Rhodopseudomonas palustris HaA2: one gene and its partner. The protein of the gene in region 1 interacts with the protein of each later gene in a pairwise test. Links are inferred from orthologs where the notes say so. Each region holds a gene or a part of one and is shown on either strand. Other genes may lie near its edges. The genes, in order: RPB_RS14145 and mobA.

Region 1 (3,103 bases):
CGAGCCATCTGGGCGACGAACTGCTGCTCGGCACCTGGGTCTATGGCAGCGACGGCAAGCTCCTGATGGAGCGCCGCTTCCAGTTGATCCGGCTGCGCGACCGCGCCACCGTGATGCGCGGCCGCTGGCAGCTCGTCTGCATCGAACTATCGAGCGGCCGCCCGCGCCGCCTGCCGCCGGAATTTGCGCAGGTGTATCTGCCGGTGATGGTGCTGGCGAAGGATGACACCGGCGGTGCCGCCGCATCCGATCGCGCGTAACGGCGCGGCCTATTGCGCCGGCGGCGTCCGGCAATCCATCGAATACACCAGTTCGCCCCGAGCGGTACGGCCGATCGGCTGGCACGGCACATAGGCGCGGGCGGCAGCCGGTGCGGCTGCAGACGGCGCCGTTGCGGCGGCAGGCGGGGCCGCTGGCGCCGTTGCCTGCGCGGCCGGAGCAGCCGGCGCGACGGGTGCCGCCGTCTCAGGCGCGCTCACGGGCGGCGGCGCGTAATCCGGATTGGCGGACGGCATCCAGCCGCGACTCCAGTCGTGCCGGATCGCATAGGTGGTTCCGAACGCAATCAACCCGATCACGCCGACGATCCGCAGCAGCCATTTCGCAAAGTCGTCGCCCATCTGCGCACTCCAAGCTGTCCGCCGGACCCAAACCTCTCCGACCTTCCCGTCCTACCGCTCGCGCTGCAGTTCCCACAATTAGGATTTCGTTTGAACCACGCGGCAGCGGGGCCGGCGGACCACGCTGAGGATCTTGCGCAAGCGTCGCGAGGCACCTAAAGCCGTTTTCATGACACGCCACCCTCGCCTTGCCGGACCGGATCGGTCCGCCGCCAGCCCCGGAGCGAACCGATGGCGCTGATGCCGGTCGCTGATGCCCTTGCCGCCGTGCTGGATGGCGCCGCCGGGCTGCCCGAGGAGATGGTGGCGCTCGACGACGCACATGGCCGCGTGCTGGCGCGCGACCTGGCGGCGCTGCGGACGCAGCCGCCGCAGCCGATGTCGGCGATGGACGGCTATGCGGTGCGCGCTGCCGATGTCGCGGTTGCGCCGGCGCGCCTCACCGTAATCGGCGAGATCGCCGCGGGTCGGCCGGCCGAGCAATCGATCGGCCCGGGGCAAGCGCTGCGGATCTTCACCGGCGGCGTGATCCCCGACGGCGCCGATACCGTGGTGATCCAGGAAGACACGGTCCGCGATAGCGATCAGGTGACGGTTACCGAAGCCACCCGGCCCGGCCGCCACATCCGCCCCGCCGGGATCGACTTCACCGCCGGCGAAGTGTTGCTGCGCGCGGGCGATCGGCTCAGCGACCGCGACCTCGCACTCGCCGCCGGCATGAACCACCCCATGCTGCCGGTGCATCGCCGGCCGCGCGTCGCCATGCTCGCCACCGGCGACGAGCTGGTGATGCCGGGCGCGGCACTCGGCCCCGGCCAGATCGTCTATTCCAACGGCTATGCGCTGCGGGCCTTGGCGCGCAGCGAGGGCGCCGAGGTGATCGACCTCGGCATCGCCGCCGATACCATCGAGGCCACCCGCGCGGCGATCGCGCGTGCGCGCGACCTCGGGGTCGACCTGCTGGTCACCACTGGCGGCGCCTCGGCCGGGGACCACGATCTGGTCAAGTCGTCGCTGGAAGCCGAGGGCACCGACATTGCGTTCTGGAAGATCGCGATGCGGCCGGGCAAGCCGATGATGCACGGCCGGCTCGGCCCGATGCGGGTGATCGGCCTGCCCGGCAATCCGGTATCCTCCTATGTCTGCGCCTTCCTGTTCATGGTGCCGCTGATCCGGGCGCTTTGCGGGATCCGCGAATCGATGCACCGCCGCCAGCCGGCGCTGCTCGGCGCCGCCCTTACCGCCAACGACCAGCGCGAGGACTATCTGCGCGCCCGTCTGGCGCTGCGCGACGACGGACAATGGCTGGCGACGCCGGTCGACCGCCAGGATTCGTCGCTGCTGGCGCGGCTATCTGCAGCGCAGGCGCTGATCGTTCGCCCGCCGTTCGCGCCGGCGGCCGCGGCTGGCTCGCAATGTCTCATCCTTAAGCTTCCGGAATAGCGATCTGCGCATTTGTTGACCTCAAATTAAGAGGTTGCGGAACACATACTGAACATATAGTGTCCGTTCATGATTTGTTTCGAGTAGTTGCGCCTCGCCCGACTGTCTTCATGGCGCGATGAACGGACGGCACGACGACACGGCGATCGTCGCCAGACGTGGGGAATGATCGAGATGCTGACGCGTAAACAATTCGAGCTTCTGAAATTCATCAACGAGCGGCTGAAAGAAGCCGGCGTTCCCCCCTCGTTCGACGAGATGAAGGATGCGCTCGACCTGCGTTCCAAATCGGGCATTCACCGCCTGATCACGGCGCTGGAAGAGCGTGGCTTCATCCGCCGCCTGCCCAACCGCGCCCGTGCCATCGAGGTGATCAAGCTGCCCGACCTCGGCGGCAATAGCGGCGCTCGCCGCGGTTTCACCCCCAGCGTGATCGAAGGCAATCTCGGCAAGGTGCGGCCGCCGAGCCCGCAGCATGCCGAAGACGACTCCGATCGCAACGTCGCGGTGCCGGTGATGGGCCGGATCGCCGCCGGCACGCCGATCGAGGCGCTGCAGACCCGCAGTCACACCATCAGCGTGCCGCCGGACATGCTCGGTTCCGGCGAGCACTACGCGCTCGAAGTGCGCGGCGATTCGATGATGGATGCCGGCATCCTCGACGGCGACATGGCGCTGATCCAGCGCAACGAGAGCGCCGACACCGGCGACATCGTGGTGGCGCTGATCGACGAGGAGGAAGCGACGCTGAAGCGCTTCCGCCGCCGCGGCGCATCGATCGCGCTGGAGCCTGCCAATTCCGCCTACGAGGTCCGTATCCTGCCGCCCAACCGGGTGCGGATCCAGGGCAAGCTGATCGGTCTGTATCGCAAATACTGAGCCACGCGCCTTACTGAGCCACGCGCCGTCACGCCGCGGGCTCAGTCCTCGTCGTGCTGATCCAACGGCGCCGGCGTGGCATCGACCGGTGCGGGACGTGGACCCGCCCGCTGCGGCGGCGCGACGCCCGGCGGATCCCCGGCGGCAACGGCCGGCGCGGG
Region 2 (3,080 bases), 1.1 Mb from region 1 along the record:
ATATCTGGAGCGCGGGACATTCGACCTCGGGCGTCGGCGGCATCGTGCCGGTCGCGGAGCTGGTCTCGCAAACCGCGCAGGAATTCCGCACTGCAGGATGAGCGCATTGTCGCGCCAGTCGACGGCTGTGCTGCGCCATGTCATATCTAGACGATAAGAAAAATCGGGGAGACCACGCCATGAAGAGCTTTCGCGTCTCGGGCTTCGGCCAGCCGCTTAGCGAAGACAACCGGCCGACGCCGGAATTGACCGGCACGCAGGTGCTGCTGCGCGTCAAGGCCGCCGGCATCTGCCACAGCGATCTGCACATCTGGGAGGGCGGCTACGAACTCGGCCACGGCCGCAAGAAGCTGTCGCTGGCCGATCGCGGCGTGGCATTGCCGCTGACGATGGGGCACGAGACCGTCGGCGAGATCGTCGCCGCAGGACCCGACGCCAAGGATGCGAAGATCGGCGATGTCGCGCTGGTGTATCCGTGGATCGGCTGCGGCCAATGCGCGGTGTGTCGCGAAGGCGACGAGAACATGTGCCTCAAGCCGCGGTTCCTCGGCGTGTATTGCGACGGCGGCTATTCCGACGAACTGATCGTGCCGCATCCGCGCTATCTGCTCAGCCTCGACGGGCTCGATCCGGTGACCGCGGCGCCGTATGCGTGTTCGGGCGTCACCACCTACAGCGCGCTGAAGAAGCTGGAATTCGCCTTCGACGGTCCGATCGTGATGTTCGGCGCCGGCGGGCTCGGGCTGATGGCGCTGTCGCTGCTGAAGGCGATGGGCGGCAAGGGCGCGATCATGGTCGATATCGACGCCAGGAAGCGCGAGGCGGCGGAGCAGGCCGGCGCGATGGCGACGGTCGACGGCGCGGCGCCCGACGCGCTGGAGCAAATCGCCAAGAAGGCCGGCGCGCCGGTGCGTGGCGCGCTCGACCTCGTCGGCAATTCGCAGACCGCGCAACTCGGCTTCGACTGTCTCACCAAAGGCGGCAAGCTGGTGATCGTCGGCCTGTTCGGCGGCGGCGCGCCATGGGCGCTGCCGTTCATCCCGATGCGCGCGATCACGATTCAGGGCTCGTATGTCGGCAATCTGCGCGAGACCCAGGAACTGCTCGATCTGGTGCGCGCCAACAAGATCGCGCCGATTCCGGTGACGCCGCTGCCGCTGCCCAAGGCCAACGAGGCGCTGATGGATCTGCAGAAGGGGCGGTTGGTCGGCCGCGCGGTGCTGACGCCGTGATCGCCGTCGTCAGTCCGGCTCGCGCATGGCGAGCCCCTCCGCCTCGGCGAGGTCCTGCGGCGTGTTGGCGTTGAAGAACGGATCGGCCGGCTCGACCGGCCATTCGGCCATCGCGCGCGGATAGCGCGCGGTGAAGCGGTCGACCTTGCGGATGTCGTCGGCGAGCAAGGCGCGGCGCAGGTCGATGCGCAGGCCGACGGGCCACAGCGCGATCACCGGATGCGAGCGGCCGGCCGATGCGGCGACGGCGATGTCGGCCTGCTGATCGATCCGCGCCTGATGCAGCCGCGCGACCAGATCGCGCGGCAGAAACGGACAATCCGCCGGCGTGCTCAGCATCCATCGGGCGGCGGGCCGGTGCTCGGCGACCCAGTCCAGCCCGGCGAGCACGCCGGCGAGCGGACCGCGAAAACCATCGACCGGATCGGCGATGACCGGCAGGTCGTAGTCCGCGAACCGCGCCGGGTCGCCGTTGGCGCTCAGCGCCAGGATGTCGCATTGCGATGCCAGGCGGTCGATCACCAGCGCCAGCAGAGTTCGGCCGCCGACCATGCGCAGCGCTTTGTCGCCGCCGCCCATGCGCTGCGCCAGGCCTCCGGCGAGGATGATTGCAGGTGGGGCGGGGGGGTCGGCCATCGAGCGTCTTCCGAACATTTCGGGGCACCTCATGGTGGTACAGGCGGAGGCGCTCGTCCGCAATAAGGCGAACGGCGGAGTGATTGACGCAGGCCACGCGCTTCGCCATCGTCCGCGGCGATGACAACGATCAAGCTCGACCTGACCGGACTGAAATGTCCGCTGCCGGTGCTGAAGACGCGCAAGGCGCTGACCGCGCTGCGCGGCGGTGACCGGCTGGAAGTGCATTGCACCGATCCGATGTCGCTGATCGATATTCCGGTGCTGATCCGGCAGACCGGGGATCAGGTCGACAGCGCGACACGATCCGAAGCGGCGATCGTGTTCGTCATCACCAAGGCCGCTACCGCCGATCGCGCCGACGACTGAAGCGGCGCGGTCGGGAACCAATGATCATCTCGGACGATTGATCTTTGTTTCCATGGGAGGAATTGATGGCCAGAAAATATGCGAAGAAAGCGTCGGCCAAGGTCGCGCGCGCGATGAAGAAGCGCAAGTCCGGCACGCTGAAGAGCGGCGGCTCCGGCAAGACGGTGAAGAGCCGCAAGCAGGCGATCGCGATCGGCCTGTCGGAAGCGCGCGCCGAAGGCAAGAAAGTGCCGAGCAAGAAGGGCGCGAAGAAGACCGGCACCAAGGCCACGAAGAAGACGACCAAGAAGTCGGCGAAGACGACCACAAAGAAGACGGCGGCGAAGAAGGCGACCAAGAAGTCGTCGAAAGAGAAGACGAAGAAGACGGCGGCCCGCAAGTCGGCGACGGGCCGCAAGCGCACGCCGTCGAAGAAGGGTTGAGCTCCGTCGACAAACGCCCTCGCTACAAACGTCCTAGAGCCCTTCATCGAATGATTGAAGCAACGCGGCATTCTCGCGTGCGGTGTCGTCATCCTGAGGTGCGAGCGCAGCGAGCCTCGAAGGATGCGGCCAAGGCGTTTGCGGCTCATCCTTCGAGGCCCGCAGCGCCGCGCATGGCGCGGCCCAGCGGGCACCTCAGGATGACGGCGGTGATTCCATCAAAACCAGAGCTGCTCTAGCGTTCGTCATTCCGGGGCGCTCGCGCAAGCGAGCGAACCCGGAATCCATAACACCTACGCCAACTGGCAAGACGTACTCGATCGCCTTCCTCGCTCAAATCCGAGCACCGGGGTTATGGATTCCGGGCTCGCGCTACGCGCGCCCCGGAATGACGAACGATGGATCGATTGGTAAAGGCGCC

What was found.
Region 2: the proteins of RPB_RS14145 (region 1) and mobA interact in binary tests that used the Escherichia coli proteins (3 or more experiments, as listed by UniProt). The link is inferred for Rhodopseudomonas palustris HaA2 from one-to-one orthologs.

What each region holds. Positions count from the first base shown.
Region 1 is NC_007778.1:3,197,407-3,200,509, forward strand. What follows is about bases 172-2,957. They hold RPB_RS14145 (molybdopterin molybdotransferase MoeA), read left to right. Parts: upstream 172-851; coding sequence 852-2,063; downstream 2,064-2,957. Other genes in these bases: RPB_RS14135 (acyl-CoA thioesterase), read left to right, coding at 172-260; RPB_RS14140 (hypothetical protein), read right to left, coding at 270-620; lexA (transcriptional repressor LexA), read left to right, coding at 2,238-2,942. Also shown: more of RPB_RS14135, read left to right, coding at 1-171; RPB_RS14155 (ComEC/Rec2 family competence protein), read right to left, coding at 2,984-3,103. UniProt on the Escherichia coli protein: Catalyzes the insertion of molybdate into adenylated molybdopterin with the concomitant release of AMP.
Region 2 is NC_007778.1:2,134,701-2,137,780, forward strand. What follows is about bases 65-2,827. They hold mobA (molybdenum cofactor guanylyltransferase MobA), read right to left. Parts: upstream 1,887-2,827; coding sequence 1,242-1,886; downstream 65-1,241. Other genes in these bases: RPB_RS09415 (NAD(P)H-dependent flavin oxidoreductase), read left to right, coding at 65-101; RPB_RS09420 (alcohol dehydrogenase), read left to right, coding at 180-1,232; RPB_RS09430 (sulfurtransferase TusA family protein), read left to right, coding at 1,989-2,237; RPB_RS09435 (DUF6496 domain-containing protein), read left to right, coding at 2,303-2,659. Outside these bases: more of RPB_RS09415, read left to right, coding at 1-64. UniProt on the Escherichia coli protein: Transfers a GMP moiety from GTP to Mo-molybdopterin (Mo-MPT) cofactor (Moco or molybdenum cofactor) to form Mo-molybdopterin guanine dinucleotide (Mo-MGD) cofactor.